3 regions of the Halanaerobium hydrogeniformans genome follow, and region 3 is predicted to be linked to each of the others. Evidence: riboswitches for the same ligand, from Rfam matches in the RefSeq annotation. Region 3 holds a riboswitch; each other region holds the start of a gene.

Region 1 (10,405 bases), 810 kb from region 3:
AACATAATTTGCTATATAGATTGGTATTTCTTTTTCATTTACCGGATTTATTGCATATGCTCCAGTGAATATTCCCAGTTTTTCAGTTTCAGCTGAAGTTCTTTCTTCTTCTTTTTGCTTTTTAACTTTAGCTATAAAATCTTTTATCTCTTGCTCTTTGTCTGTCCCCTCAGTTAAATCACTAACCAGTGGATGTTCGGGAGCAAGCACCATGTAAGTTGCACCATAAAGAGTGTCTGGTCTGGTTGTAAACACTTCTAAATGTTCGTTTAAATCTTTTAGAGGGAAGTTTATTCTTGTTCCTTCACTACGGCCGATCCAATTTTTCTGCATTGTTTTTACTTTTTCTGGCCAGTTATCAAGCTCTTTAAAATCATCTAAAAGCCTATCTGCATAATCTGTTATTTTTAAAAACCACTGTTCAAGCTCTCTTGGTTCAACTTCAGTACCACATCTTTCACAACCTTCATTAACAACCTGTTCATTTGCTAATACGGTTTCACAACTTGGACACCAGTTAACTGTTGATTCTTTTCTATATGCTAAATCCCTTTCAAACATTTTAGCAAAAAACCACTGTGTCCATTTGTAGTAGTCTTTTGAAGCTGTAGTTACTTCTCTGTCCCAGTCATAACTTAAACCCATTGCTTTCATTTGTTCTTTCATATGGGCAATATTTTGCCAGGTCCATTCTTTTGGATGAATGTTTCCATGTTTTATTGCAGCATTTTCTGCCGGCAAACCAAAAGCATCCCAACCCATCGGATGAAGAACATTATAGCCTTCCATCCTTTTATATCTTGCCACTACATCACCAATAGAATATACTCTTACATGTCCCATATGTAAATTGCCTGATGGATAAGGAAACATTTCTAAAACATAATAGTTTTCCTTATCTGGATCTGTTCCAGTTTTATCTAAATTTGATTTTTCCCATCTGCTTAACCATTTTTCTTCTACTTTATGAAACGGATAATAATCCTGCAAAGATATTCACTCCTTTTTTATATGATTACTTACTTTTCTTCTCTTAATATTTTTTCAGCATCTGCCCAAAGTCTTTCTAAATCATAATATTCTCTTTCCCTTTTTTGAAAAATATGGATTATAACGTCTGAATAATCCATTAGCACCCAGTGAGCATCATCAAGACCCGCAATTTTTTTGGGCTCAATACCTTTTTTGGATAGTTCTTCATCAATTGCTCTAGCAACAGCTTTAACCTGCTTATCAGAATTAGCACTGCAAATCACAAAATAATCTGCAATAACAGTTAATCCCTCAACATTCAAAATATCAATATCTTCTGCTTTTTTATCATCTGCTGCCTGAGCAGCGATTACTGCAATATCTTTTATAGTTATTTCTGACATTTAATAATTCCTCCTCTAATGGGGTAGTTCATAGTCATGACCTAAAATAATCTCTAAATTTTTAGCTCCTGAGTCCTCTTCTGAAAACTTTTTTTCAGCATTAAGAAGTTCAGCTACTTTTTTTGCTGTACTTTCATCATCTTCATTAAAATATATAATTAATGAATTTTCATAATTAAAATGGTCAGCATTACCTATACGATCAATTTGAAAACCGTATTTTCTTAATAAACTAGCAGTATTTGAAGCTATACCATAACCTCCCTGACCATTTAGAATTTTCAGCTTATAATTACTATTATTGATATAAGATTTATTTCTAACCAGGTTTTCAATCATCACCTGACTTTTCTCCATATCAGCTAACCAATAACTGATTCCAGCAATATAACGTGCTTCTCCTGGTAAGGTTCTAATCTCAATATTATTTAAATCCATATCTTTTGCTGTTGACAAAAATGGACTAATATCTCTTATAGGTATGTCGGTATCTATCGATCTATTAATTTCTCTAAAAATACCCGGTAAACTAGTTACTGTTGAAGGAGAAACAACTTTTTCAATTACTGCATCAATAAATTTTTGCTGTCTTTCTATTCTGCCGATATCGCCACTTTGATCACGATAACGGACATATTTCAAAGCTTCTTCACCACTTAAATGCTGTTTGCCCTGACTTATATTAATATACAGGTCACCAGCTCTATCTACATAATTTAAATCTTTTTCAACATCAATTTCAATCCCGCCAAGCCTATCAATTATATTCTCAAAACCTTTAAAATCAGATGCTAAATAATAATCAATATTTATATCCAATAATTCTTCTACTGTTTCTTTTGTTAAATCTATACCACCTCTGGCAAAAGAGGTGTTAAGTTTGGTAAAATTTTTGCCTTCTATGTTAATATATGTATCCCTTGGCAAAAATATTACCCCTGCTTCATTAGTGTCTACATCAATGCTTATCAAAATAATTGTATCTGCCCTTGAAGCACCACCATTAATATCAGAATCATAACCTACAGCTAAAATATTAACTTTATTGTCTTCAAAAGGGCCATCTGTAATTTGACTTAGTTCATCATTCCAGATATAAGCAACAGAGATACCAATTATAAGCATAAATATGATTAAAGATATATATTTCCAGTCTGTCAATTTTTCTAACATTAATTATCACTTCTCTTTAACAAGAATTTATTTCGCAATTCATTAGTGTATGGATGAACAGGGTTGTCAAGTTCTAGCTGATATAAAATACTGTAATGAGATATTAAATAAATACCTCTATCTAAGTCAGCTTTAATTACCTTTCGGATTTTATCTAAACCTTTAAATTTGCGATCTTCTTCAACAAAATCAGCAGCATAAATAATTTGAGCAATTATACCCATGTTCGGATGACCTAAAGTATGATACCTTATAGCCTCAAGAATTTCATAATTTTTTATATTAAACTCAATTTTTGCAAATTCTGCTCCCGCTGGGGCATGCAAAACTGCTGAAATAGACCATTCCAGCTTGTTAATTTCCCATTTTGTATCTTTAAGCAAATCCTCAATTTCATCTTTACTAAATGATTTAGCTATATCATGTAAATAAGCTGCAGTTTTTACCTTGTCTAAATCAGCTCCATGAATTTCTGCTAATTCTACCGCAGCTTTAACAACTTTTTGAGTATGATTAAATCGTTCTGAATTTAAATAATTCTTCATCTCAGCAAGTTCGATATTTTCCTCAAAAAAATTTATATTATCCATCATATCACCTGTACAAATCTTTACGATAAATATAGTCAACAACATTGTCGTGACTTAAATATTTAATCGAATTATTTTCTTTAACTTGATTTCTTATAAAAGATGAAGAAAGATCTATGCTTATGCCCTGATAAAGCCTGATATTATCTAAATATGCCTGGTATTTACTCTTTTGTAAAATTTTATTAAGTTCATAACCGGGCCGTTTGAAAACAATAAATTTACCCCTTGATAATAAGTAATCAGGTTTATGCCAGTCAAAAATATCTGCCAGAGAATCAGCTCCAATAATAAAAAAAACTTTCTCGGCATTAATATTGGGAACAAATTCTTTTAAAGTTCTAGCAGTATATGAATAACCTTCTGACTTAATTTCCCAATCGGAAACCTCAAAAAAAGGATTATCCGCGACTGCAAGTTCAACCATTTTAAGTCTATCTTTATCAGAACTAACACATTGTTCTCTTTTATGAGGAGGTCTACCAGCAGGCATAAAAATAATTTTATCAAGCTCAAAATAATTTTTGATCTGTTCAGACAAAATTAAATGCCCTAAATGGGGAGGATCAAAAGTTCCTCCAAAGATTGCTACTTTATTATTTGACATACTTTCCACCTCTAATTTTATACATCTTTAATTATAAATTATTTCCTTTCAGCTTGCAAGCTAAATGGGTCAAACAGTTTAGACTTTTCTTATTATATCAATAATTAATCTTTCTAAAAAGCAGGAATTAAATTGTAAAGAGAGAAATTTAATCATAACAGCAATTTAAGGAGGTTTGATAATGTTATACAAATATAAAAACTTTAGGCCAGTTTTAGGAGAAAATTGTCTTAATACCCCAGGCTGTAGGATCATTGGTCGAGTAGAAATTGGAGACTACTGCAGCATCTGGTATAACACAACTATTCGTGGTGATATCGATGAAATTAAAATTGGAGATTATACTAATGTGCAGGAAAATTCTGCCCTCCATGTAGATGAAGATCAGGGTTTATATATCGGCTCTTATGTAACAATAGGTCATAATGCGGTTGTTCATGCCTGTAATATTGGGGATAACTGTTTAATTGGAATGAATGCAACTATTTTGACCGGTGCAGAAATAGGAGAAAATTCAATTATTGGGGCTGGTGCTTTAGTTCCTGAAAACAAAAAAATACCTGCAGGAAGTCTTGTGCTTGGTGTGCCGGCCAAGGTTATTAGAGAACTAAGTGAAGAAGAAAAAGAAGGTATCCACCAACATGCAGTAAATTATGCGGATTTAATTGATGATCATCAGAATGTGCAGGAACTATATTAATAAAATATAAACAGACTATATAAAACAAAAAATTTATATAGTCTGTTTTCACTTTTTTTAATTTATTAGCCAAAAATTTTCTTAGCTATTTCTACAGCATCTTTAGCATCTTTAGCATAGTAATCAGCATTTATCATTTCAGCATAATCTGGAGTTAAAACTGCTCCTCCAACCATTATCAAACAATCCGGATTTTCTTCTTTTACAATCTGAATAGTTTTTTCCATATTTTTTACCGTTGTGGTCATAAGAGCACTTAAACCTAATAATTTGATATTATTATCTTTAACTACTTTTTTCACTTCATTCTCTGACACATTACGGCCTAAATCAATTATTTTATAACCATAATTTTCTAAAACTGTTTTAACAATATTCTTTCCTATATCATGTACATCACCTTTAACAGTTGCTAAAACAATCTCTCCTCTCGAAATATCTTCATCACCATTTTTAGCCATTTCTGCTTTTAGAACAGCAAATGCCTCTTTAACTGTTTCAGCTGATTGAACCAGTTGGGGCAAAAATATTTTTCCTTCCTCATAACGTTCTCCAACAATATCTAGAGCAGGTATTAAGTGATTATTTACAATCTCAAGTGCATCTTTCTCTGCCAAGAGTTTTTTTGTTAATTTTGCCGCTTCTTTTTTTATACCTTTGACTATAATTTCTTCTAGTTCCATAGTTTCTATAGCAGAATTTTCTTTTTTAATTTCTTCTTGATCAACATTTGCCATAAATTCTATATATTCTACTGCCCCTTTATCTAGATTAGCCAGCACTTTAAATGCCTTAATATTGGCCATCATCTCACTATCATTGGGATCAATTATAGCTAAGTTTAAACCTTGATAAAGAGCCAGAGTTAAGAAGTTTCTATTCAAAACAGCTCTAGCTGGAAGTCCAAAAGATACATTTGAAACACCTAAAGTAGTATTTACATTAAGTTTTTCTTTAACCATCTTAAGAGCTTTTAATGTTTCTTTTACACCTTTCTGCTGAGCAGAGGCTGTTAAGGTTAAACAATCAACAATTATTTTTTCTCTTTTTATTCCGTATTCTTCCGCTTTATTTACAATCCTTTTAGCAATTTCAAAGCGGCCTTCAGCAGTTTCAGGTATCCCATCTTCATCCATAGTTAATGCAATAACCGCTGCACCATATTTTTTGATAAGAGGTAGTGTTTTTTCGAGAACTTCTGTTTCTCCATTAATTGAATTTACAACTGCTGTACCATTATAATAGCGCAATGCCTTTGCTATTACATTTTCATCGCTGGAGTCGATTTGGAGTGGTATATCAAGAATTGCCTGCAGTTCTTTAATAACTTTTACCATCATTTCTTCTTCATTAATCTCAGGCAACCCCAGATTAACATCAAGTATATCTGCACCTGCTTCTACCTGCTCAATCGCAACTCTTGTAATATAATCTAAATCTTTATTTCTAAGTGCTTTTTTAAATTCATTTTTTCCTGTAGGATTAATTCTTTCACCAACTACATTTATCTTCTTTAAATCTTTCCATTTTGAAGGTGTACATGCAATAGAAATTTCCTCATTATTTGATTTTTTTACAGCTTTATCTTTTAAAAAATCGGCAATAAGAGCAATAAAATCTTCATTAGTACCACAACATCCTCCTACAACTGCCAATCCTTTTTCATAAAGACGGGCAATAGGTTTATAATATTCTTCTGGACTTAATTTAAAAACTGTTTTGCCTTCTTCCACTACTGGTAAACCTGCATTTGCCTGAAGTATAACCGGAGTATTAGAATATTTTAGAACTTCTTCTGCTAAAGACTCCAATTTTTCTGGTCCTAAAGAACAATTTAAACCGAGAGCATCAACACCCAAACCTTCAAGTACAGAAATTGTTGAATGGATATTCCCTCCAGTAAATGTCCTGCCATCTTCCTCAAAAGTCAAAGTGCAAAAAACAGGCAAATTACTATTTTCTTTTGCTGCAAGCACAGCTGCTTTTGCTTCACAAAGATCAGCAATTGTTTCTATGTGAATTATATCTACCCCACTTTTAACTCCCTGTAAAATCTGCTGCTGATAAAGAGAATATGCTTCATCAAAAGTTAAACTACCCATTGGTTCAAGCAATTCACCTAAAGGTCCTAATCCAAGTGCAACCAGAGCATCTTTAGAGCTTTCAATAACTGCTCTTTTAGCATTTTCTACTGCTGCAGAAATTATTTCTTCAACTGTATAATCAATTTCTGACATTTTTAATTTGTTAGCACCAAAAGTATTTGTTGTTATAATTTCAGAGCCTGCCTTAAGATAACTTTTATGTATATCTATTATTACTTCTTTTTTTCCTATATTTAATATTTCTGGTACTGAGCCAGCTTTTAAACCACGCTGCTGTAAAACAGTTCCCATTGCCCCATCGAAAAGCATAACTTTTTTACCTAATCTATTTTCGAGCTCCACAATAAACCCCCTTTTTTCTCAGTTTGCATTCTTTGTAAAGCCTACAGAATCTGCAGTTTTTTTCTTCAAAAGAATTGTCATTTTTATTTTTTTGTTCTTCTTTATTTAAATATCCATTTTTTCCTATTACTCCAATTATAGCTGTAACAGATTTAGCAGGCATCAGTAAATTGTATTTAGAAGCTGTTAAACCTATTTTTTTGGGAGCATTTAAAACTTTTAAAAATTCTTTTTGAATTTTAATATCAAGATCCCCATAGCCCGGACTATATCTAAAAGTTATATTCTTTTTACCAGCGGCAAAAACCTTCTTTTTTATCTCCTCTTCAACATGATCACACGCTTCTTCAATCGCTGTTGTTGCACAAGCATCTAAAATCATCGATTTAGTAATAGAAGTCTTTTCATAATAGGATATTCTTTTATCAACCTGATTACCTAAAGTTGCAGCCATCAGAAAGACTTCTGAAGAATTTTTAAGATGTTTAATGATACTTTTTCCTCGAAGACATAATGTTGTATTTTTTATATCTACACAATTTTTTGTAATTTGTATAGGAAATTTTTTATATATATAACGAAAATTTATTATTTCTTTTAGCTCTTCAGTAGCTTCAGCAATTAAAGTATTAATAATTTGGTCATTAAAATCTTCATCAGTATTTAAATATCTTAATACTTCACTTTTATCAATTTTAAATTTAAATGACATATTAATCAGCCTTTTCCACATTTATATAATCAATTAAAGAACCCACTGCATCTTTGATTTTTTTGGCTACATAAGGGTTATTCATTGTATATAGATGTATGCCATCTACATCACTTGCTATAAGATCTACGATCTGTTCAACTGCATATGCAATCCCTGCATCCCTTAATGCCTCATCATTATCACCATATTTATCAAGAATCTTGGTGAATTTTTTTGGCAGGTATGCATCAGAAAGTTCTATTATTCGGCTGACCTGTCTTTTATTAATAACCGGCATTATTCCGGCTTCAATTGGAACATCAATACCTTTAGCTGCAGCTTTTTCACGAAATTTATAAAATAATTCGTTTTCAAAAAACATCTGGGTAATTAAATAATCAACCCCATGATCAACCTTTTGTTTTAAATGAATTATATCCTCTTCCAGACTATCTGACTCAAGATGGCCCTCAGGATAACAGGCAGCTGCAACACCAAAATCACCTTTTTGCTTGATATGATCTACTAATTGATATGAATAATTATAATCTCCAATTTCTTTGCCATGATCTGGATGATCTCCTCTTAAAGCCAAAATATTTTCTATGTTTTTAGCCTTCAAATCATCTATAATTTGATTTAATGTTTTTCTGGTAGAATTAATACAGGTTAAATGGGCCAGAGATTCTATACCATACTTTTCTTTTAAAAGTGAAGATATTTCAACTGTGCGATTTTTATTTACTCCACCTCCAGCACCATAGGTTACACTAATATAATCTGGATTTATTCCCTGCAGTTCATCTAATGTCTGATAAATATCCTCTATTGGCACATCATTACGTGGTGGAAAAACCTCTAAAGAAAAAACAAGCTTTTTTTCTGCAAATATTTTTTTTATTTTCATTTTAAATCCTCCTCAATTCTCTACTCCATTTAAAAGATAAATTGACTAAAAAACTATTCTTTTAAATTATCTCTTCTATAACTATCATATCATTAAATTTTTCTCTATAAAAGAAAAAAACCACTTCTAAGTAGAAGTGGTAACTCACAACTACTTATCTTTCAGGACACACCTGTTGGATTTAGCACCGGGCAGTATAATCTGCTGGTTGCTGGGTTTCAAAGGGCCAATTCCCTCCACCTCTCTTGATAAGAATTTATTCTATTTTTAACTACTTTAACATATTATTTTTTTTCTGTCAAGTATAAATGGTGCCCCCGGTAGGAGTCGAACCTACGCACACGGCTTCGGAGGCCGTTGCTCTATCCACTGAGCTACGGGGGCATCACTTAAATTATTCTAACAGAAGAGAATTACTTTGTCAATTTGAGAATTTATTGGATTATTTAGTTCACCGCTTTAAAATTATACAATTTTTATAAATTTATAGCCTACCGCTTCTATTGCTGCAGCTAATTTATCTTCTTCAGCAGCTTTATTTAAATCAATTACAGCTTGATCATTATCAGCACTTACTTCTGCAGATTCTATTTCAGCAAAATCTTCAAGTGCTTTTTTAACTCTTTTTTCACAATGGCCACAACTCATACCCTCAATAATTATTGTTTTTTTCATGATTTAGTCCTCCAGATTATTAATTTTAAATTATTTTAAATCTTTTTTTCTCTGCAAAAAATCTTCTCTTGATATTTTACCTAAAGCATATTCATGTTGTAATACAGCAAGCGCTTCTCTACGACCACTGTTATTTTTGGATTTAAATAATAGTACAATTGAAGTTAATATAGTTCCCCAGAATAAAAGCGGCATCAGCCACCAAAAACTACCGAGAAAATTTCCACCGATTCCACCATATCCACCTAAAGCTAAACAATATCCCATCTTTATTTGCCTCCTAATTTATATTTTGATTCATTTTTAATCTCTTATATCTTTTAAAATCTCATCAAGTTCGGACTTTGTTATTTCTCCTTTAGCATAACGTTCTTTTGCAATTTCTTCTGCACTTTTACTGCTGTTATTAGAATCTCTATATCTATGGTTCGAAGAATTTCCATCTTTGTTTTTATTTAAATTATAAATGAAGTAAATTACACCCACTATAATTAACAACCAAAATATCATAAAAAATCCTCCTCCCATCATTCCTCCCATCATTCTATGAGGAAATCTCATCATAATTAACATACCTCCTTTTAAATTGATTTATATACCATTACCCGGTATACCTATATTATAATTAGCAATTGTGAAGAAAATATGAATTTATCTAAAAAGTTTCTAAAATATACCCCTATAAGGTATCTTAAGTATAGTATAACACTCAGGATAATTCCTGTCAAAAAAAGACTGCTTAGATCATCTCAATGAGATTTTCTAAGCAGCTTTAAGTAATTTGATTTAAACTAAAATTTATTATTCTATGTCACCTGTTATTGTAGAATCTTCATCCATTGAAAAAGTTTCTTCAGCTTCTTCTGTTTCAAAATAGAGATTACCGTCTAGAGTAAAGTCTATTAACTCAAAGTTTTCAGCTTCTACATATACATCTCCAACAAAGGTTCCACCCTGGAATCTAGTGCTTGGACTCTGTACAGTAATACTAGGTGCTTCAAGAGTATATCTGTCAGTTAAATTACGATCATCATCCTGATCATAAAGAGCTATCTTGCGGTCTAACTCATTATTATTTGTAAATTCACCTACTAATATAATATCTTCATCAACACTCAGATCCTGCTGAATAATCACAATCCAGGACCCATCTTCAGAAGTTGCATTTAATAAAGATGCTTGATCAATAACTACAGAAGCAGATGCAACAACATCTTCATCTGTTTCTACTGCCTC
Region 2 (10,405 bases), 1.2 Mb from region 3:
TCTTCTGCAAAATACTCAGCTAAATTAGGTAAATTGTTCTGCTTTAATTCAGAAAAAAACATCTCTGAAGAAATACCATCTATATGAATTAATAAGTACTTCTCTGCAGCTACAGTAGTAAAACTAAATATTGTTAAGATTAAACTCATTAAAAATAAAACTGAAAAAATCTTTTTTCTCATTAATTTGCACTCCTAATTGATAATGATTATTATAATTATAGTATAATTTTTTCGTAATGTCTATAATTTTATAAAAAAATATCCTATAATATAAGGATGCTTAAAAACAGCTTGCTATTCTACTTCATAATCATCTTTTTTTAGATCATATGCCTCAGAATCCTCTTTGCTTTTCTTTTTAACATCTTTATCATCACTATTATATTTTTCTAAAATATCTTTTAAAAAAGGCCACATAATTATAAATACCGCTATATCATCTATTTGGCCTATTACAGGGAAAAAATCCCAGATTAAATCATAAGGGAACAAAAAATAAGCTACCGGAAATATAAACATTAATTTTTTTGTTAATTTAACCTCTGGATCTTTCATTAAAGTAAATATATCTGCAATTGTCCCAAATAATCTAAACACAAAAACCACCTCTACTTCCTAAACTCTATGTCAATTATATATCATCTTAATTTAAAAAACAAAATACCCGGACAGTTAAATGTTACCTGCCGGGCATTTGCTAATTGAGTAATATTTATTTTTTTATTGATAATTAGATCTGTATTCTTTAATAGAAATTTAATTAAAAGATATAATTAGATCTTACTGCTTCTTCACTAACATCGTCACCATCAACTGGTGTAAAAGCAGGCACTACTGCACCTTGATACTCTTCTAAAATAAAGTCCTCAACTTTTTGGCTATTAAGAACATCTCTTAATATCTCTATTTTTTCATTATTTTGATCTTCACTTCTTACTACAAGAACATTTACATATGGTGAGTCACTATCTTCTATTACTAACGCATCTTCAAGTGGATTTAAATTTGCTTCTAGAGCATAGTTTGTATTGATAACTGCTCCTGCTACATCAGGCAATATTCTTGGTAGTTGAGCAGCTTCTAATTCATTAAATCTGAGATTTTTTGGATTGTCAATAATATCGATTGGAGTAGCATTTAAATTTTCAGGGTCATCTAAGGTTATTACCCCACTGTTATGAAGTAATATTAAAGCTCTACCTTCATTTGAAGGATCATTTGGAACTGCAATTGATGCTCCCTCGGGAATATCTTCTAAACTATCATATTTGTCAGAATAAAGAGCGATTGGTTCAACATGAATCCTAGCAACTGGTACTAAATCAAGTCCTCTATCAGCATTAAACTGTTCTAGATATGGAATATGCTGAAAATAATTTGCATCAATACTACCATCATCTAAAGATAAATTAGGTGTTACATAATCAGTAAATTCGATAATCTCTAATTCTATTCCTTTTTCTGCTAGATCATCCTGAACAAATTCTAATATTTCTGCATGAGGTACAGGAGTTGCACCTACCTTTAAAACATGATCATCAGCCATTACTGAAACACTTGCAACTGCGACAAACGCCAACACAACTAAAACTAAAAATCCTTTTTTAATCATCATTATCTCTCCTCTTCTCCTTATTGTAAAATAATTCATTTATTATATATAGATAAATCAAATTATCTATGATCAAACTTATTTGCAACCCAATTACCAAAATGTTGTAAAATCTGTACCATTAAAACTAAGATTACAATGGTCTCCAGCATGATAAGCAGCTGAAAGCGCTGATATCCATATCTAATCGCAATATCGCCGAGACCACCCCCTCCAACTGCTCCAGCCATAGCTGAATAACTTACCAGGCTGATCGAAGTAAGGGTTAAACCTAATATTATTGCTGGAAGAGCCTCTGGCAACAATACTTTAAAAACAATCTGAGTAGGACTTGCTCCCATCGATTGGGCAGATTCTATAACTCCATCCTGTATTTCTAAAATTGCATTATCAGTTACCCGACCCATAAAGGGAATAGCAGCAAGTGAAAGTGGAACAACAGCTGCATTAGTACCGATAGAAGTACCTACAATCATTCTAGTAAACGGAATTACAGCAACCATTAAAATTATAAAAGGTATTGAACGACCAATATTAATGGTTCCATCAAGTATAAAATTAACAAATCTATTTGGTAAAATATGATCTTCTCTGGTGATGGTTGTAAATACTCCTAGAGGAATACCTGCAATTATTGCAAAAAAAAGTGACATAGCTACCATGTATAAAGTTTCTAAAGTGCCATTTATCATCAAATCATTATATCTTGCCAGTTCTGAAATTAAATCAAACATTGTCAAGCACCTCCACATTTAAACCTTCACTTTGCAGATAAGATATACTCTTTTCCACATTTTCTAAATCTCCTTCAAGATCTAAAATTAAGGTTCCAAAAGGAACACCCTGTATTTCATCTATGTTACCATATAAAATATTAGCATCTACAGAATAATGTTTAACTAGATCAGAAATATATGGCTTATGAGTTTTTTCGCCTACAAAAGTAATTCTAATTAATTCTCCAGGCCTTTTTTCTTTAATATATTCAACTATCCTGGGAGGTAAATTATAATCTATTACAGAACTTATAAACTTTTTAGTCAAATCTGTTTTAGGTCTGGCAAAAATGTCAAGCACTGATCCTTTTTCAATAATTCTTCCCTCTTCTATTACAGCGACCCGATCACAAATATCTTTTATAACTCCCATCTCATGAGTAATTAAGATGATTGTCAAATTTAATTCTTCTCTTATTTTAGCAAGTAAATCTAAAATAGATTTTGTGCTTTCTGGATCTAGTGAAGAAGTTGCCTCATCAGATAATAAAAGGTCTGGGTCATTGGCCAGAGCTCTTGCAATTCCTACCCTCTGCTTTTGTCCACCTGATAGCTGAGCTGGATAATTATCTGCTTTATCAGCAAGGCCAACTAAATCAATTAATTCTTTAGCTTTTTTAATTCTTTGCTTTTTCGCTACACCAGCAATTTCTAAAGGAAAACTAACATTTCTTAATACAGTTCGTGAAGACAATAAATTAAAATGTTGAAAAATCATTCCAATCTTTTGTCTGGCCTGTCTTAAATTTAAAGAGCTTAAATCGGTTAGATTCACTTCATTAACCATAATTGAACCGGCTGTAGGGTCTTCTAAAAGATTAAGCATTCTAATTAAAGTGCTTTTACCTGCTCCACTGGGCCCGATTATTCCAAATATCTCACCATCATTAATTTCTAGATTTAGTTCATTAATTGCTTCAATGCTTCCCTGTTCTGTATGATAATGTTTTGTTAAATCTTTTATTTTTATCACTTAATAATCACCCTTAAAATAATAATAACTGCTCATCATCAAGAGCAGTCTGCATTAAAAAAATCCTCATGAGAGGATTAATTTACCTCTCATCTATCATTCCATAATTGGAATGCTGGAATTAGCACCTTACTTTAATATTTAAGTAGGTTGCCGGGCATCACAGGGCCATTCCCTCCGCCACTCTTGATGAATATATATTATATTTTATTAATTTAGTTAGAAGTTTATCACTCAATTTTAATTCTGTCAAGTTGCTTTTTATTCATATTTTTATATATATTAGAATATATTAATCATCAAATCTAAAAAAATTATCTTTTTTTCTATTTTAGCTAAAAAATAAAAAAGATTTTATTGGTATATACCCCTTATATATCAGCTTTTATAGCAATTATAATTAATTTTTAAATAATAAATTAGTTTTTGTGCTTGACATGAGAAATAAATAACTATATACTAATATTAGTTAATAATAATATCAATAAATATTGAAGGTGAATATAAATGAAAAATTTACTTCTCTTTTTAAAATGTATAGCCGATGAAAATAGACTTAAAATTTTAAAACTACTACTTTCTGGTCCTTATTGTGTCTGCCAACTGCAGGAACTATTGGATAAATCGCAATCAAGTATCTCTCAACATTTATCATATTTTAAAGGATTAGATTTATTAAATGAAAGACAGAGCAGTAAGTGGACCTATTATTCCATTAATAGGAATGAATATGATAAATATCTTGCTGATCTAATAGCCCTAAATTCAAAATCTCTTAAAGAACTAGACTTAACAGACTTAGAAGGAAAATTAAAAAATCTTTCTGCAGCTGAAGTAATTAAAAACGATGGAGAAACAATAAGGAGTTGTTGTAATTGATAGATAGATTTGCTGAATTACTTGTTTATAACTTAATGGGACTTGATCAAGCTACAAGGCTTGGTAGCTCAGTTCATTTTTTCTTTTATGATACAATAAAGATAATTTTTCTGCTAAGTGTAATGATTTTTGCCATATCAATTATTCGCAGTTATTTTCCTCCAGAAAAAACTAAAAAATTATTAAGTAACCGTAAAAAATTTATGGGTAATATTTTAGCTTCATTATTAGGAGTTGTAACTCCCTTTTGTTCCTGTTCTTCAGTACCAATCTTTATTGGCTTTGTTGAATCAGGCATACCACTTGGAATTACATTTTCCTTTTTAATAACATCACCAATAGTTAATCAGGTAGCTCTGGTAATGCTGTTTTCACTTTTCGGCTGGCAAATTGCCTCTATTTATTTGATTAGTGGTATTTTAGTCGGCATTATTGGTGGTCTTGTAATTGGGAAGCTGGGTATGGAAGATGAAGTTGAAGAATATGTATATAATATTCAAGCAGGAGAAACCGAAATAGAAGAATTAAGCTGGAATAAAAGATTAAGCTATGCTAAAGCACAGGTTAAAGAAATTGTTAGTGGTGTTTGGAAATATGTTGTCATTGGTATAGGTATTGGCGCTTTTATTCATGGTTATGCACCAGCAGATTTATTAAGTCAGTATGCAGGGCCAAATAATCCACTGGCAGTTATAGCAGCTGTTGGTTTAGGGATACCTCTTTATGCTAATGTAGTCGGTACTATTCCCATAGCTCAAGCATTAATTGGAAAAGGTGTGGCTATTGGTACAGCTCTTAGCTTTATGATGGCTACTACCGCTTTATCTGTACCAGCAATGATTATTCTGCGTAAAGTTATTAAACCAAAACTGCTGACAGTTTTTGTAACTGTTGTTGGTGTTTCAATAATCGGTGTAGGGTATATGTTTAACTTTTTAGTTAATATAATATAAGCTTTGGGAGGGATATAGGTGACAAAATCTAAAAAAATAATACTCTATATATCAGTTTTCGCAATGATTTATTTAATTCCTTTTCAGACAGAGCAGCTGCAGAGAGCAATAATTGAAGCTATAGAAATGCTGCAGTATTATGCTCGTGAACATGTTTTATTCTGTTTAATTCCTGCTTTCTTTATTGCAGGAGCTATAGCAAATTTCATTTCTAAAGATTCAATAATAAAATATTTTGGTGGTAAGACAAAAAAATGGATTTCTTATTCAGTTGCTTCAGTTTCTGGAGCGATCTTAGCAGTCTGTTCCTGTACTGTATTACCTCTATTTGCAGGAATCTATAAAAGAGGGGCAGGGATTGGACCAGCTGTTGCTTTTCTCTTTTCAGGGCCAGCGATTAATGTTTTAGCTATTATTTTAACAGCACGTGTATTAGGCTGGCAGCTTGGTCTGGCCAGAGCAGTTGGTGCAGTATTTTTCGCTTTAATTATAGGTCTTTTAATGGCAGCAATCTTTAGAGAATCTGATCAAAAAAGATTAGAAGATTTCGTCCAGGAAGAAGGTCAGGAACTCCCCCGCTCAGGTTTGCAAAATATAGTTTATTTTATTACAATGATATTAATATTGATCTTTGCAACCTGGACCCAGCCTGAAGGAGCAACAGGTTTCTGGAATTTAGTATATCAATTTAAATGGCCTGCAGTAGCAGTTTTATCAGTATTGTTAGCTTTAGAACTTTACGGTTGGTTTGAAAAGGATGAATTAAATAATTGGTTAGATGAAACATGGACTTTTGCCGAACAAATAACCCCACTATTATTCGGTGGTGTCTTAGTAGCTGGATTTTTAATGGGAGCTCCCGGCAGTGATGCTGGCCTGATACCTCAAGAGTGGATATCAGCCTTAGTAGGAGGTAATTCTCTTTTAGCTAATTTTACAGCTTCAATTTTAGGTGCCTTTATGTATTTTGCTACTTTGACGGAAATTCCAATTTTACAGGGTTTATTAAACTCAGGCATGGGCCAGGGGCCTGCTCTGGCATTATTACTTGCTGGGCCTGCGTTAAGTTTACCCAATATGCTGGTAATTAGAAGTGTAATCGGAACTAAAAAAACATTAGTCTTCGTCAGTATTGTTGTAGTTATGGCAACATTTACTGGTATGGTCTATGGTAATATTGTGCTTTAATTAATTTAAATATATTATAAGGAGTGGTTTAATAATGGAAATTAGAATTTATGGTCCTGGGTGTAGAAATTGTGTTAATTTAACTAAAAATGCTAAAAAAGCATTAGAAGAAACTGGTGTGGAGGCAGAAATTATCAAAGTAGAAGATATGCAAAAAATTATTGAAGCGGGAATTATGACAACTCCTGCTATAGGTATTAATGGCGAAGTTAAAATTAAAGGTAAAGTTGCAAGTGTAGAAGAAATTGTAGATTTAATCAATGCAACTGTTTAATTTACAAAAAATTTAGCTAAAGAATTAAAAGGCCTGAGAAGCTTCAAAAAACTTCTCAGGCCTTTTTACTTTAATATTATTCATTTATATAATTAGATAAATAATAGACCAATTCTAGCAAAAATTCCTCCCACTAGAAAGGAAAACCCTACTGTAAAAACAAATATCTTTGTAGCAAAGATAAAATTAAATTCACGGGCTAATATAGCTAAAACTGCTATACACGGTACATAAAAAAGTGCTACTACTGCACCTACAAAAAGCTGAACAGAATTTAATCCCATCTCAAGTAATGGTAAAACAGCTAACTCCCGTCTTACTACTCCTAAAATCAGGGGAACTGAAGCTTCTGAGGGCATCAACAGCCAGTTTTCTATAACCGGTTGAAATATCCTTCCTATTTGTTCTAGAATCCCAAGTTCATAGAGAAGAGCTGCTGCTGCAATAGCATAAATCATCATTAAAGCTCCATCACTAATATACATTTTTAATCTTAACCAAACTTTTTTCAAAATCATTTTAGGGTCAGGTATTAAAAGTGGGGGGATTTCCAAAATCAAAGGTTCATTTTCTCCCTCAATACTCTTATCCATAACGATGGCAGCTCCTATAATAGCAAGAAAAGAAACAAGAAATACTAAAAACATCACCAAAATAGATTCTTCTGCTAAAAGAGAAATTAAAGCTCCTGTTTGTGAAATACAGGGTACAGCCAGTGAAATCAATGCAGCAACAGTTATTCTCTCTTTTCGAGTTGCTAAAGCTCTAGTAGCAGCTATACCAGGTATGGCACATCCATAACCTAAAAGCAGAGGTATAATATTACCGCCAGTTAATCCAATTTTATTGAATAATCCATCCAGCAAAACCGCTAAACGCGGCATATATCCACTATCTTCTAACAAACTAAGAGCGGTATAAAAGGATAAAACATAGGGAAGCACAAGAGCAAATGGCCACTCTAAACCTTTAATTAAAAAGCCATATTCACCAACTAAAATATTTCTGATTATACCTTCTGTAGTAAAAGCACTAACTAATCTATATATTAATGGGAAAACAAGTGTCCTAAAAAAAGGTAATAATATATACTGTCTTAAACCCATTCCAATCCCTACAACTATGGCAAAAATGAATGCTAAAATCAAAATAGCCATCGGGATACCAGGCCAGGGTGAAGAAAGTTTATCTCCTAATTCTTCTCTTTTGTTTTTCTCTTTTTTATTTTTTTTATTTAAATATTTATTGCTCAATCTTTCTGCATTTTCCCAACTAGCATTTATATTATTTGCTAAGTCATTTTGTGTTTCTATTTGAAGTTTTTCTCTAATTTTCTTTTTTAATTTTGATAAACCATATTCTTTAACAGCTACAGTTTCTACTATATCTATCTCTAACTCTTCTGCAAAAGCTTCAGCTGCAAAGCTATAACCCTTTTCTTCTAATAAATCAATCCTATTCAAGACTGCTATAGCCGGAATACCCTTTTCTAGAATTTGTAGGAGTAAATATATGCTACTTTCAATATTATTAGCATCAAGTACAACCACTAATAATGAAGCTCCTTTATTAAGCATATCAACTGCAACCTGTTCTGCCTCATTACTCGAATTAAGAGTATAGGTACCAGGTACATCTATCAGGTAGATTTCATCTTTTTCAAAAGTAATTCTACCTTTTTTATAATCTACGGTTGTACCAGAATAATTTGCTATTGCAGAATCCAAACCTGTAAGGTGATTGAAAATGACACTTTTCCCTACATTTGGAGGCCCCATTAATAATACTTTATTTTCTTTATCATCAAATTGCGGCATGAGTTAATACCTCATGTCTAACTAAAATGTCTTTAGCTATATCTTTAGCAAGTGCTATCTGTCTACCTTCTATTTCCACAACAAGTGGCCCATTCCAGGCTTGAGAACTTAAGATCTTAATTTTTTTCCCTTTTCTTAAACCTAAAGGTGCCAAAAGAGAATGTTCGGGAACATATAGAATTTCAGCCTCAGAATTTTCGGGGATATTTTTTAGTGATAATTTTTTTTGCAATTGCATATAATTCACTCCTTTATACATAGTTTATATATAGTTTCTAGAATATAAGACCAGCTTATATTTAGGAATAATAGATTTAAATTAAAAATTCTTTTTTGTTAAAAAATAGATACCGGGATATATTAATTGATGCCAAAGTAGATAAAAACAAAGGAAACCAAAAAGTAGCAAATCTGAGTATTAAAGCAATTGTAAGTCCTTCTGCATAAGAAATCTCTGCTTGTGTTAAAATCAGAGCCATCACTGCTTCAAAGCTTCCTAAACCACCAGGCGAAATAGGTAGTAAAGCAATTAAATAAGCTAAAAATGTAGCAGTTATAATCAAAATTGGACTAACATCATAGGCTAAATAATCGGCAATTAAATAAGTTTTTACTGGATAAAGCAACCAAAATAAAGCTGCAATAATTATTAAATACAATAACTCTTTAAAATTACATAGATTAAAAGTATTTGCAATAATATTTTTTGATTTATCTTTAAAAGTATTAATTTTAAGTTTTAAATTATTACTAATAGAAAAACAGATCATAAAAACCAGGAAAAGGAAAAACAAAGAATAAAATATTATATTAATATTCAAATTAAAATCAATATGCTGAACTAAAAACCTTTTATTAGAGATAAAAAGAATAAATGCAAAAATTAAAAACGGTATAAAAGTAGTTAATTTTTGAACTGCGATATAAGGAATAAATTCGCTAACTTCTATTCCTGTTATTTTATTATAAAGGTAAACCTTTGCTGACTCTCCTCCTAGTTTAGCAGAAGGAGTAATACTCTCAATAAAAGAAGCAGCTAAATTTATATTTATAATATCACTAAATTTAGCTTTCTTTTGCCCAGTAAATTTAAATAAGAATTTCCACTGAAAAGCTAATAGAAGAATAGTAGAAATTTGCAGTAAAATTAAGGCAGTGATAAGCCTATATGATATCTGATTAATGATATTTGCAATTTCAAGTCTTCCCTGCCAAATAGTACGCGAAAGAAATATTATAATTAAAACAGCAAAGCTATATTTAATAACCTTTATTTTTTTAGCCTTCATTTTTATAAACTCCTATCGAAGTCAAAGCAAAGAGTTTTGTCAAAGGTGAGAAAATTTTGTTTTACTTTCGAAAAAATTGCTTCACTTGGAAGTTCTAATTTATCATATGCTTTGTAAAATTTTTTTCTAGGTTCTCTGATCAGAAATTTTTTGATCTTTTTATCTTTAGCTAATCTTATCTTTTTATAAATTTCATTTTTACCTACTGTTTGTAGAGCAGCTAAAACTTTAGAATAATTGCAATTCTCTAGAGCCTTATCTGCAGACAAATGAAGAAATTCAATCTGTTCCTTTGATATTTTAAGTTTTTTCATAAGCTTTTGAGCTTGTAAAATGGCATTTCTGTCATAATCAACTGCAATGACCTTAGCAGCACTTAATTTATTAATATAATAAGCTGTAAAAGGTAAAGCTCCACAGCCGATGTTTAATACTATATCTTCAGAATTGATATCACCCAATTTTATTTCTTTAGCAACTGTTTTTTTATAAGGTCTAGCATAAATTTTAAATAACAAATTATTTGCCTGAGCTTTTTTTTCGATTTTTTGAATTATTTTTCTGATCAATTTCATCTTTAAACTCCTCATTATTTAAAATTTAGATAATGAAATTCATTATCGATTAAGCTTTAAAAAAAAT
Region 3 (10,405 bases):
TGATTATGGGGATTCTTAATCTAACACCTGATTCTTTTTCTGATGGAGGAGAATATAATGATCTTAAAGGAGCAGTAGCAAGGGCTGTAGAAATGGAAAAAGCAGGTGCAGATATCATTGATATTGGTGCAGAATCCAGCCGTCCTTACTCAGAAAGGATCTGTGAAGAAGTAGAGAAGAAGAGATTACTGCCTATTTTAGATGAAATATTAAAAGTTACTAAAATTCCTATTTCAATCGATACTTATAAAAGCTCTGTGGCTCGTGCTGCACTCAAACGAGGTGCTTCGATGATCAATGATATTAGTGGGCTCCGTTTTGATAAAAAAATGGCTGCCACTGCTGCGGAATTCAATGCTCCAGTTATTATAATGCACATTCAGGGAAAACCAGAAAATATGCAGGATGATCCCAGTTATAAAAATCTGATTTTCGAGATCAAAGAATATCTCTGGCAGGGCATAGAGCTGGCTATAGAAGCAGGGATAAGTGAAGAACAAATTGTTATTGACCCCGGAATAGGTTTTGGCAAAAAACAGATTCATAACCTGCAGATTTTAAATAGGCTGGAAAGTTTTAAAGAGCTAAATTATCCTATTTTAATCGGTACTTCAAGAAAATCTTTAATTAAATTTATAAATGAGGATGAAACAGATAACAGACTTTTTGGAACAGCTGCAACTGTATCAGCTTCGATTCTTAAAGGAGCAAATATTGTTAGAGTTCATGATGTTAAAGAAATTAAAAAGGTTGCCTTAATGTCAGATGCTCTTAAATGGGAGGGCAAACATGAAAAATAGTATTGCTTTAAATGAGATGATTTTTTATGCCTATCATGGAGTGCGTGACACTGAAAAAGAACAGGGCCAGCGTTTTATTTTGAATTTCAGAGCAGAACTTGATTTTGAAGAAGCTGCAGTCAATGATGATTTAAATAAAACTGTCAGTTATTCCGAAGTTTATAAGTCTATTAAAAAGATTGTTGAAGCTGAGAAATATGATTTATTAGAAAGTTTGGCTCATAAGATCATCAGCGAATTATTTAAAAACTTTTCGCGACTGGAAATGATAGAAATAGAGATCAAAAAACCAATGGTTCCAATTCCTGGTGTCCTGAGCAGTGCTTCAGTAAAAATGAGCAGAAAAAGAACTGAGGTTGAATAAGATGCCTGATGTCTTCCTGGGACTTGGTTCTAATATTGAGCCAAGATCTGAATATTTAAAAAAAGCTGCAGCAGAACTTGCTGAGCTTAAAGCTGTCAGAGTAAAAAAAACTTCTTCAGTCTATGTTACAAAGCCCTATGGTGGGGTAGAGCAGGCTGATTTTTTAAATGCTGTAATTTTGATCAACACTTCATTAAACCCGGAAGAACTTTTAAAAAAGATTTTAGAAATCGAAAAGAAACTGGGTCGGGTAAGAGATATAGAATGGGGACCAAGAAAAATAGATATAGATATCCTGTTTTATGATAAACTTTATTATCAAAGTCCAAATTTACAGATTCCACACCCGGAAATTAAAAAAAGGGCTTTTGTTATCATTCCTTTATTAGAGATAATTGGCGAAAAAAAATTATTGATTGAAGGTAAAGATTTAAATTATTGGTTGAACCAACTAGAAATGGATGAAGATGAGATTAAACTATATTCAGATTTTCCGGAGTTTAAGCAAGCATAAATCTAGATTGAGCTTTGTTTTTGAGCTCCGGAAAGATATTAGTCTCTTGAAGTTGACAAATAAATTTAATTGGATTATAGAGCTCTGCAAGTCCGATTAAAGAAGAGGTTATCCGGGGATTTATTTCTAAAAGATAAAATTCCTTATCCTGACAGATAAAATCAACTCCATAATAACCTCTAAGCTCTGGATATTTTTCTTTGATTTTAGTTGAAATTTCAGTAAATTTTTTTGAACTTTTAAAGGGGTAATTAACTATTCCTCCCTGATATTTAAAATCTTGCCTGTTAATAATTTGTTTGTTGATGGTTAAAATCTCTGTTCTTTCTTGATTTGCCAGCACAGAAAGACTACCTGCTGTACCTTGAACTATTTTTTGGATCAGATAATTTTTATTTTCTTTTAAATCCAACTTTTTTAACGACCGATAATCATCGATAACCATCAATTCTGAGCCAGCACCATAAAATTCTTTGATAACTGCTGGAAAGATATTTTGCTTAATCTTATTATCTCTGATCAACTGATTATTAACCAATTCAGTTTCTGGTAGAAAGATTTTGCTTTCAATAAAATTTTGATAAAGCAGCCATTTATTAGCTGCTTTTTTTATGCATTTAGAACTACTACCAAGATTTTTAATCTCTTTTTGTTCTAATATTTTGCTCATTTCATAGAGTATATTATCTGTTTCTGGAGCAATAATTAAAAAATAATCTAAGTTCTTTATTTTTAAATTTTCAAGAAAGCTAAAATATTCTTTATTGTTATTAAAATCAGGAAGAGAAAAGTTTATATTTATCTCAGCTCTATCTGTATTTTCGAAAGTGCTGTTAAAACTTTTATTGAGCCAGCTATATAATTTTAAATTTTCTGTTTTTAAACAAGAATTAATAATGGCCTGAAAAATATTTATAGCTTCACTGTAAAAAGAAAGCCGTTTATTATTAGGAGTTCCTTTACTTAAGAAATATTCGAGAACTAAAATATTCATCTTTAACCCACTTTCATAATCAGATAATTTAACTTGATTTTATCATATTTTCTAGGTATTTAAAAATATTTAAAATAGATTGATTTATTAAGTTTTTTTTAGAAAATGCTTGTAATTTATTCCTTTAGCCTTTAAAATATAAATAGGTTTGTATAAAAAAAAAGGAGGCAAACAAATGAAAAAGATTCCATTAGTTCTAAGATTATTAATTGGTATTATATCAGGTATTATTATTGGTTTATTTTTTCCTGAAGGTATTTCAAGAATATTGTATACTTTTACAATAATTTTTGGAGAATTTTTAAATTACATAGTACCTTTAGTTATTCTAGCATTTATCATTCCGGGAATTGCTGATTTAGGAGAAAAAGCTGGTAGATTATTGGGTACTACAGTTTTAACTGCCTATGTATCTACTATTGCTGCAGGTACAATTGCCTATTTAATCTCAGTAAGAATTGTGCCAGCAATTGTTGAAGCTTCTGAAATAGCTGATCCTGAAGCTGGAGGTCTGGAGCCATTTTTACGTTTAGAAATTTCTCCAGTAATCGGTGTTATGGCTGCACTTGTGACAGCTTTTGTTTTTGGACTGGGTATTAATTATTTATTAAGAAATAATGGAGATGAAAGTTTATATAATATTGCTAATGAATTTAGAGATATTATTGTATTGGTAATAGAATATGTTATTATTCCATTTTTACCACTGCATATTGCCGGGGTATTCGCAGATATGGCATTTGCCGGGAATGCATTTGAAACACTAGCAGTATTCAGTCAGGTATTTGGAATTATAATAGCCATGCATATTGGATATCTCTTGATTCAATTTGCTATTGCGGGAAGTGTTTCTGGTAAAAATCCACTGACAAGCTTAAAAAATATGATTCCAGCTTATACGACTGCAATCGGTACCATGTCAAGTGCTGCTACTATTCCAGTTACCCTAAAAAGTGCCAGAAAAAATAATATAACTGCAGAAATAGTAGATTTTGTAATTCCACTGGGGGCAACTGTCCATTTAGCCGGTAGTACTATATCACTAGTTGTTTGTGCTGTTGCAGTTGCAGCAATTATGGGACTGCCATTAGATTTTGCTTTGTTTTTCCAATTTATCGCTTTACTTGGTGTAACAATGGTTGCTGCACCAGGTGTTCCGGGAGGAGCAGTTATGGCTGCTTTAGGATTATTAACTACCATCCTTGGATTTGGTGAAGGTGCAACTGCTTTAATGATCGGTTTATATCTTGCCCAGGATAGTTTTGGTACTGCCTGTAATGTTACCGGTGATGGTGCAATTGCTATATTTATTGATGCAATTAAAGCTAAGCTTCCAGCTCCAAAAACTGCTTAATTAAAGCAGCCTGGAGAAAAATTAAGCTGAATTATTCTTGACAGATTTCAAAATCTGTGTTAAAGTAATAAAAAACAATATAACTTATCAAGAGAGGTGGAGGGACTGGCCCTTTGAAGCCCAGCAACCAGCATAATTTATGCCCGGTGCTAATTCCAGCAGGTAAAAGACCTGGAAGATAAGTAGGTAAAGAAATTAACCCATTCCTACTTACAGGAGTGGGTTTTTTAATTCAAAGGAGGAATAAAAATGACTTTAGGATTTGACACACTTGCATTACATCATGGTTATGATCCGTTGGAGAACAGAAAAGCTGCAGCAGTTCCAATTTATCAGACGACCTCATATACTTTTGATAGCACAGAACATGCTGCTAAATTATTTGCACTAGAAGAAAGTGGAGATATTTACAGCAGAATTCAGAATCCAACCAATTCTGTCTTAGAAAAGCGGATTGCTGCTTTGGAAGGTGGGGTTGGTGCTCTTGCTCTATCATCAGGACAGGCAGCTGAAGTGACTGCTCTATTAACAATAGCTAAAAATGGTGATGAAATAGTAAGTGGGAGTTCAATTTATGGTGGTACTCACAATCTTTTCAAACATACTTTTAAAAATTTTGGAATAGAGGTTAAATTTGTTGACTCAGATAACCCTCAATCATTTAAAAAAGCAATAACAGATAAAACAAAAGCACTATATATTGAGACTATTGCTAATCCAACTTTAAATGTGCCTGATTTTAAGCTGATTGCAGAAATAGCTCATCAGAATGGAGTGCCACTGGTAGTTGATAATACCTTTGCTTCTCCCTATTTAAGCAATCCAATTGAATATGGAGCAGATATAGTTATTCACTCTACAACGAAATATATTTCAGGTCATGGGAATTCAATTGGGGGCATAATTGTAGATAGTGGTAATTTTGATTGGGATACAGGTAGGTTTCCAGGTTTAGTTGAACCTGATCCGAGCTATCATGGGATTAAATTCCAGGAAGAATTTGCTGAGGCAGCATATATTACTAAGGCAAGGGTGCAGCTTTTAAGGGATTTAGGTAGTGCTCCCAGCCCCTTCAACTCATTTTTAACCCTAAATGGTATAGAAACATTAAGTTTAAGAATGGAGAGACATTCAGAAAACGCTTTAAAAATTGCAAAATTATTGGAAGCAGACAATAGGGTAGAATGGGTTAATTATCCAGGTTTAAAAAGCAATGAAAGTCATGAGAATGCAAAAAAATATTTAAAAAATGGTTTTGGTGGGATGGTAACCTTTGCTGTTAAAGGTGGTAAAAAAGCAGCAGAAAAATTCATCAATAATTTAGAACTCTTTTTACACCTTGCAAATGTTGGTGATGCAAAATCTCTGGCTATTCATCCGGCAAGCACTACCCATCAACAGCTCAGCGAGGAAGATTTAATTAAAACGGGTATTTCACCTGCTTTAATAAGACTTTCAATTGGTATTGAAGATGTCAAAGACTTAAAGGCAGATTTAGATCAGGCTTTAGAAGCTTCACAGCGATAGATTAAGAGTTTTTCAAAATAATATTTTTACTAATATTTTAGGAGGTGAAGAAAATGCCGATTAAAATCCAGGATGAACTACCAGCAGTTGAAACTTTAGAAAATGAGAATATATTTGTTATGAAAGAATCAAGGGCAACTCATCAGGATATTCGTTCTTTAAAAATATTGATTTTAAATTTAATGCCTAAAAAGATTGTAACTGAAACACAGATCTTAAGGTTACTGGGAAATTCTCCGCTTCAGGTTGATATTGATCTTTTACATCCTGCAACCCATAATTCTAAGAATACGGCTCAGTCACACCTGAATAAATTTTATAATACATTTTCTGAAATTAAGGATAACAATTATGATGGAATGATTATTACAGGTGCACCGGTGGAAACACTGCCTTTTGAAGCTGTGGATTACTGGGAAGAATTAAAAAAGATTATGGAATGGAGCTTACATCATGTTTATTCTACCCTGCATATCTGCTGGGGAAGTCAGGCAGCACTTTATCATCATTATGGTGTACCAAAATATCCTTTAGAAGAAAAAATGTTTGGAGTTTTTCCTCATTATCAGTCAAAAGAACATGTAAAATTATTAAGAGGTTTTGATGATATTTTTTATGTTCCCCAGTCCCGTCACACTGAGACCAGAAGAGAGGATGTAGAAAAAGTTGACGAACTGGAAATACTATCAGAATCAGATGAGTCAGGTCTTTATCTAATGGCCAATAAAAATGGTAGGCAGGTGTTTGCAACAGGTCATTCTGAATATGATGCGGAAACACTTAAAACTGAATATCTGCGTGACTTAGAAAAGGGAATTGATATTGCTGTACCTAAAAATTACTTTAAAGATGATGATCCAGAAAAAGACATATTAGTTCGCTGGCGTGGTCATTCTAATCTCTTATTTGTCAATTGGTTAAATTACTATGTATATCAGGAAACTCCTTTCGATTTATCTGAACTAAAATAATTCAAAAATATTGACTAATTGTCTGTAAATTTAGACTTCAGACTAAAACTTGACAGTTCTTTTAAAAGGTGTATAATTACCTTAGATAATTCCTATAACTAAAATAAGATTATAAGAAAGGATGATTTAGATGTTTAATTCGATGTATTCATTTATTAGAGAGGCTAAACTGGAAAAACTACACAAAAAATCAGTTGAGCTTGATGCATTTAAAAATCTTGGTAACTACTAAATAAAAATAATAAAATAATATAATAACTAATAATAAGAGATCGATTTATTTTTGGAACATCCATTCAGGGTGTTCTTTTTTTTGCCTAAAAAAAGGATTTAGCTAACAATTGAATAATTATATATAAAAGGGATTATAATAATTACAGGAGGGTAAAATATATGAGTACACACATTAATGCTGAAAAAAGAGATATCGCTGATACTATTCTTCTGCCCGGGGACCCTTTAAGGGCAAAATTTATTGCTGAAACGTATTTTGAAGATCTAAAACAATATAATTCTGTAAGAGGTATGTATGGTTATACCGGGACTTATAAGGGTAAAAGAGTTTCTGCTCAGGGAACAGGAATGGGAATGCCGTCTTTATCAATCTATGTAAATGAGCTGATTAGAGATTTTGGTGTTAAAAACTTGATCAGAGTAGGTTCTTGTGGATCATTAAATGTAGAAGCAAAACTTAGAGACGTTATTCTGGCCCAGGCTGCCTGCAGTAATTCTCAGATGAATAAATTACGTTTTAATGGTAAAGATTTTGCTCCAGCAGCAAGTTTCAAGCTTTTATCTCAGGCACACCAAATAGCAAAAGAAAAAGGGATTAAAGTAAAAGTTGGTACTGTTTTAAGTACTGATTCGTTTTATAATGATGATCAGGATGCCTGGAAAAAATGGAGACAGTATGGAGTTCTAGCTGTAGAAATGGAAACAGCCGAACTATTTACTCTTGCTGCAAGATATGATGTTGATGCTTTAAGTATTTTAACAGTTAGTGATTCTTTAGTTAGTGGTCAGGAAACAACTGCTGATGAGAGAGAAAAAACCTTCACTGATATGATGGAAATCGCTCTAGAGCTTGCCTAACTAAGTTTTTATTAATTTTTTCCAGACTGAAAACTTAGCAATTTATCAAAAAAAACCAAAAATTAAGCCAGTAATAAATCTTCACCGATTATTACTGGCTTTTTTTGCTGAAATTTTAAATTAATAATGTTATAATAATAATTAACAAGCTCAAGTAGTTTTATTGGCTAATTTGTTATTGCTTTGACTTAAAAAAATAAATATAGTTGATACACTTGTTTAAAGGATTATCTGGAGGTAAATATTATGAAAAAAGAGGAGCGAGTATCATTTTATTCTCACTTTGCTGGTTTTATAATGGCTTTTATAGGTTTAATATTATTGATCTATAGAGCTTTAAACGATCCGGGACGAATTGTCGTGGCAGCTGTATATGGTGTATCAGTTGTATTCTTGTTTTTAGCTTCTTCTCTCTATCATGCTTTTAAAAAAGAAGAAGATGAAAAATCTATCTGGAGAAAATTAGACCATTTTGCTATTTTTGTTATGATAGCAGGTTCTTACACTCCTATAGCCTATCTTTATTTAGATGGTTGGCTGCGTTTGACGATTATCTCTATTCAGTGGGGACTTGTTATTGGTGGTTTTTTCTTGAAATTTCTTTATTTTAAAACTCCCAGAATATTGTATACTATTATCTATATTGCAATGGGCTGGGTAGGTGTTTTTGCTCTACACAGATTATTTACTGAAATGCCTACCTCCTTATTTATGCTAATGTTTGCTGGAGGTCTATCTTTTACAATAGGAGCAGTATTTTATATTATTAAAAAGCCAAATAGTAATCCTAATTTTGGTTTTCATGAGATTTTTCATTTTTTTATATTAGCTGGTGGCTTATTTCATTATTTAATGGTTTTTTTTGCTCTAGGTTAATTTTCAAAATAATTTTTAAGGAGAAAAATATATGCAGCTTGACTTTGACTTAAATCTAGAACAAAAACAGGAGCTGGTCTTAACTCCTAAATTACAGATGGCGATTGAAATTCTGCAGTATAGCAATTTAGAATTAAAAGACTATATCGAGGAAGAAATGAAAGAAAATCCTCTCTTAGACATGTTAGAGGCTGAAAAAGAAATGGATTATAGGCAATCTAATTTCAATGTTATTGAAAAAGATAGGATACAGTATGAGAACTTTGTAGCTTACAGGCCGGATTTTTGTGAATATCTTGAAAATCAACTTTTTGAAGTTTTATCTGATGAACAAATAGAACTGGGCAAATTTATTGTTGGTAGTTTAAATCAGTCTGGCTGTTTATCCATAGAACCTGAAAAAATTGCAGAAATCTTATCTAGAACTGAAAAAGAAGTATTAGAAGTCTACGATAAAATAAAAGAACTGGATATAAAATCAGCAGATGATTTAAAAAACTGCAGCACAGAATATATTGATCCTGATTTAATAGTTAAAGAAAAAGATGGTGATTTTGAGATTATCTCAAATGATAAATCATATCCTACCCTAAGGATTAGTTCGTATTATTATAACCTGCTCAAAAATCAGGATGATGAAGAGATAAGTGATTATTTAAAAAGAAAGTATCAGTCTGCTATCTGGTTGATGAAAAGTATTGAGCAGCGCAGAGAGACGATTAGAAAGATTGTCGAAACCATTGTTGAAAAACAGAGGGATTTTTTTAAAAAAGGTTTAAAACATCTTTATGTGATGACCATGGAAGAGGTAGCTGAAGCAATTGATATGCATGAGTCTACCGTTAGCAGAGCAACAACCTCAAAATATTTGCAAACTCCCCATGGTATATTTAGTTTGAAATTGTTTTTTAATAGTGGAATCAATAATATTTCTTCGGTCAGTATCAAGGCAATTATCAGTGAAGAGATAGCAAAGGAAGATAAAAACTCACCCTTAAGTGATAGTAGTTTAGCAGAAATATTAATGACAGAATATTCACTTGATATTTCAAGAAGAACTGTTGCTAAATACCGCAAATCACTTGGCATACCATGTTCGAGAAAAAGAAAGAAGAATTTTAAATAAATAAAACTCTGTCAGCAAAGACAGAGTTTTATTTATGTTTAGGGTCTAAAGCATCTCTTAAACCGTCCCCAAGGATATTATAACTTAATACGGTTAGAAAAATAAAAAAACCGGGTAATAATAACCAGGGGAAGTCACTGATTTTTGTAATGTTTTGTGCTGCAGTCAACATATTGCCCCAGCTTGCCGAAGGCTCCTGAATCCCAAGGCCGATAAAGCTCAAACCACTTTCCATAATTATATAACCGGGAATCGCAATTGTAGCTCTAATAATTACATAAGTAGTAGTTGCAGGTAGAATATGTCTGGCAATAATCCTTTTGTCTCTAGCACCCATCGCTTTTGCAGCAGCAATATATTCTTTTTCTTTTACAGATAAAACCATACCTCTAATTACTCTGGCCATTCCTGCCCAGCCTTGAAAAGCCAGGATAGAAATAATTAAAAAGAAACGAAAACCGGATGAGATCTCAACCGGAAGAACTGCTGCCAGGGCCAAAAGTAGATAAAAGCTTGGAATAGACATAATAACTTCAACAATTCTCATTACTAAATTATCAAGCCAGCCTCCATAATAACCTGAGATACCACCGATAATTAGACCAAAAAAAGTAGTGATAAAAATTGCTCCAAAACCGACAAAAAGCGAGATCCGACCTCCATAGAGGATCCGGGTAAAAAGATCTCTGCCATAATTATCACTTCCAAGTAAAAAGATCGGTATATCACCTTCTACCTGAAAAAAATGAAGATCAGTGTTAATAACACCAAACAGTTTATATTCATC

Evidence for each region. A riboswitch is a leader RNA that binds a small molecule or an ion and turns the genes downstream of it on or off. The one in region 3 is predicted to bind S-adenosylmethionine.
Region 1: it holds a riboswitch for S-adenosylmethionine, as region 3 does, so the genes downstream of both, metF (methylenetetrahydrofolate reductase [NAD(P)H]) here and HALSA_RS04875 (O-acetylhomoserine aminocarboxypropyltransferase/cysteine synthase family protein) in region 3, are expected to answer to the same signal.
Region 2: it holds a riboswitch for S-adenosylmethionine, as region 3 does, so the genes downstream of both, HALSA_RS10450 (methionine ABC transporter ATP-binding protein) here and HALSA_RS04875 (O-acetylhomoserine aminocarboxypropyltransferase/cysteine synthase family protein) in region 3, are expected to answer to the same signal.

Annotation. Positions count from the first base shown of each region.
Region 1 is NC_014654.1:1,903,524-1,913,928, forward strand. Features, by position in the region: gene leuS (leucine--tRNA ligase) at 1-990, opposite strand, end outside; gene rsfS (ribosome silencing factor) at 1,020-1,376, opposite strand; gene HALSA_RS08690 (LCP family protein) at 1,392-2,549, opposite strand; gene yqeK (bis(5'-nucleosyl)-tetraphosphatase (symmetrical) YqeK) at 2,549-3,139, opposite strand; gene nadD (nicotinate-nucleotide adenylyltransferase) at 3,144-3,746, opposite strand; gene HALSA_RS08705 (gamma carbonic anhydrase family protein) at 3,928-4,446, shown strand; gene HALSA_RS08710 (homocysteine S-methyltransferase family protein) at 4,512-6,893, opposite strand; gene HALSA_RS08715 (Vitamin B12 dependent methionine synthase activation subunit) at 6,877-7,605, opposite strand; gene metF (methylenetetrahydrofolate reductase [NAD(P)H]) at 7,607-8,494, opposite strand; SAM riboswitch class I at 8,646-8,749, opposite strand; tRNA gene HALSA_RS08725 (tRNA-Arg) at 8,804-8,878, opposite strand; gene HALSA_RS08730 (heavy-metal-associated domain-containing protein) at 8,960-9,169, opposite strand; gene HALSA_RS08735 (hypothetical protein) at 9,200-9,436, opposite strand; gene HALSA_RS08740 (SHOCT domain-containing protein) at 9,473-9,733, opposite strand; gene HALSA_RS08745 (hypothetical protein) at 9,971-10,405, opposite strand, start outside.
Region 2 is NC_014654.1:2,241,492-2,251,896, forward strand. Features, by position in the region: gene HALSA_RS10430 (alkaline phosphatase family protein) at 1-182, opposite strand, end outside; gene HALSA_RS10435 (YkvA family protein) at 297-599, opposite strand; gene HALSA_RS10440 (MetQ/NlpA family ABC transporter substrate-binding protein) at 763-1,617, opposite strand; gene HALSA_RS10445 (methionine ABC transporter permease) at 1,677-2,348, opposite strand; gene HALSA_RS10450 (methionine ABC transporter ATP-binding protein) at 2,341-3,363, opposite strand; SAM riboswitch class I at 3,450-3,559, opposite strand; gene HALSA_RS10455 (ArsR/SmtB family transcription factor) at 3,871-4,242, shown strand; gene HALSA_RS10460 (permease) at 4,239-5,195, shown strand; gene HALSA_RS10465 (permease) at 5,259-6,383, shown strand; gene HALSA_RS10470 (thioredoxin family protein) at 6,418-6,657, shown strand; gene HALSA_RS10475 (ferrous iron transporter B) at 6,750-8,474, opposite strand; gene HALSA_RS10480 (FeoA family protein) at 8,461-8,712, opposite strand; gene HALSA_RS10485 (lysylphosphatidylglycerol synthase transmembrane domain-containing protein) at 8,789-9,763, opposite strand; gene HALSA_RS10490 (SAM-dependent methyltransferase) at 9,766-10,338, opposite strand; gene HALSA_RS10495 (class I SAM-dependent methyltransferase) at 10,405-10,405, opposite strand, start outside.
Region 3 is NC_014654.1:1,089,536-1,099,940, forward strand. Features, by position in the region: gene folP (dihydropteroate synthase) at 1-800, shown strand, start outside; gene folB (dihydroneopterin aldolase) at 790-1,164, shown strand; gene folK (2-amino-4-hydroxy-6-hydroxymethyldihydropteridine diphosphokinase) at 1,166-1,678, shown strand; gene HALSA_RS04865 (ATP-grasp domain-containing protein) at 1,665-2,672, opposite strand; gene HALSA_RS04870 (dicarboxylate/amino acid:cation symporter) at 2,848-4,026, shown strand; SAM riboswitch class I at 4,108-4,211, shown strand; gene HALSA_RS04875 (O-acetylhomoserine aminocarboxypropyltransferase/cysteine synthase family protein) at 4,276-5,553, shown strand; gene metA (homoserine O-acetyltransferase MetA) at 5,607-6,524, shown strand; gene deoD (purine-nucleoside phosphorylase) at 6,918-7,616, shown strand; gene trhA (PAQR family membrane homeostasis protein TrhA) at 7,863-8,492, shown strand; gene HALSA_RS04895 (RNA polymerase factor sigma-54) at 8,524-9,618, shown strand; gene HALSA_RS04900 (ABC transporter permease) at 9,647-10,405, opposite strand, start outside.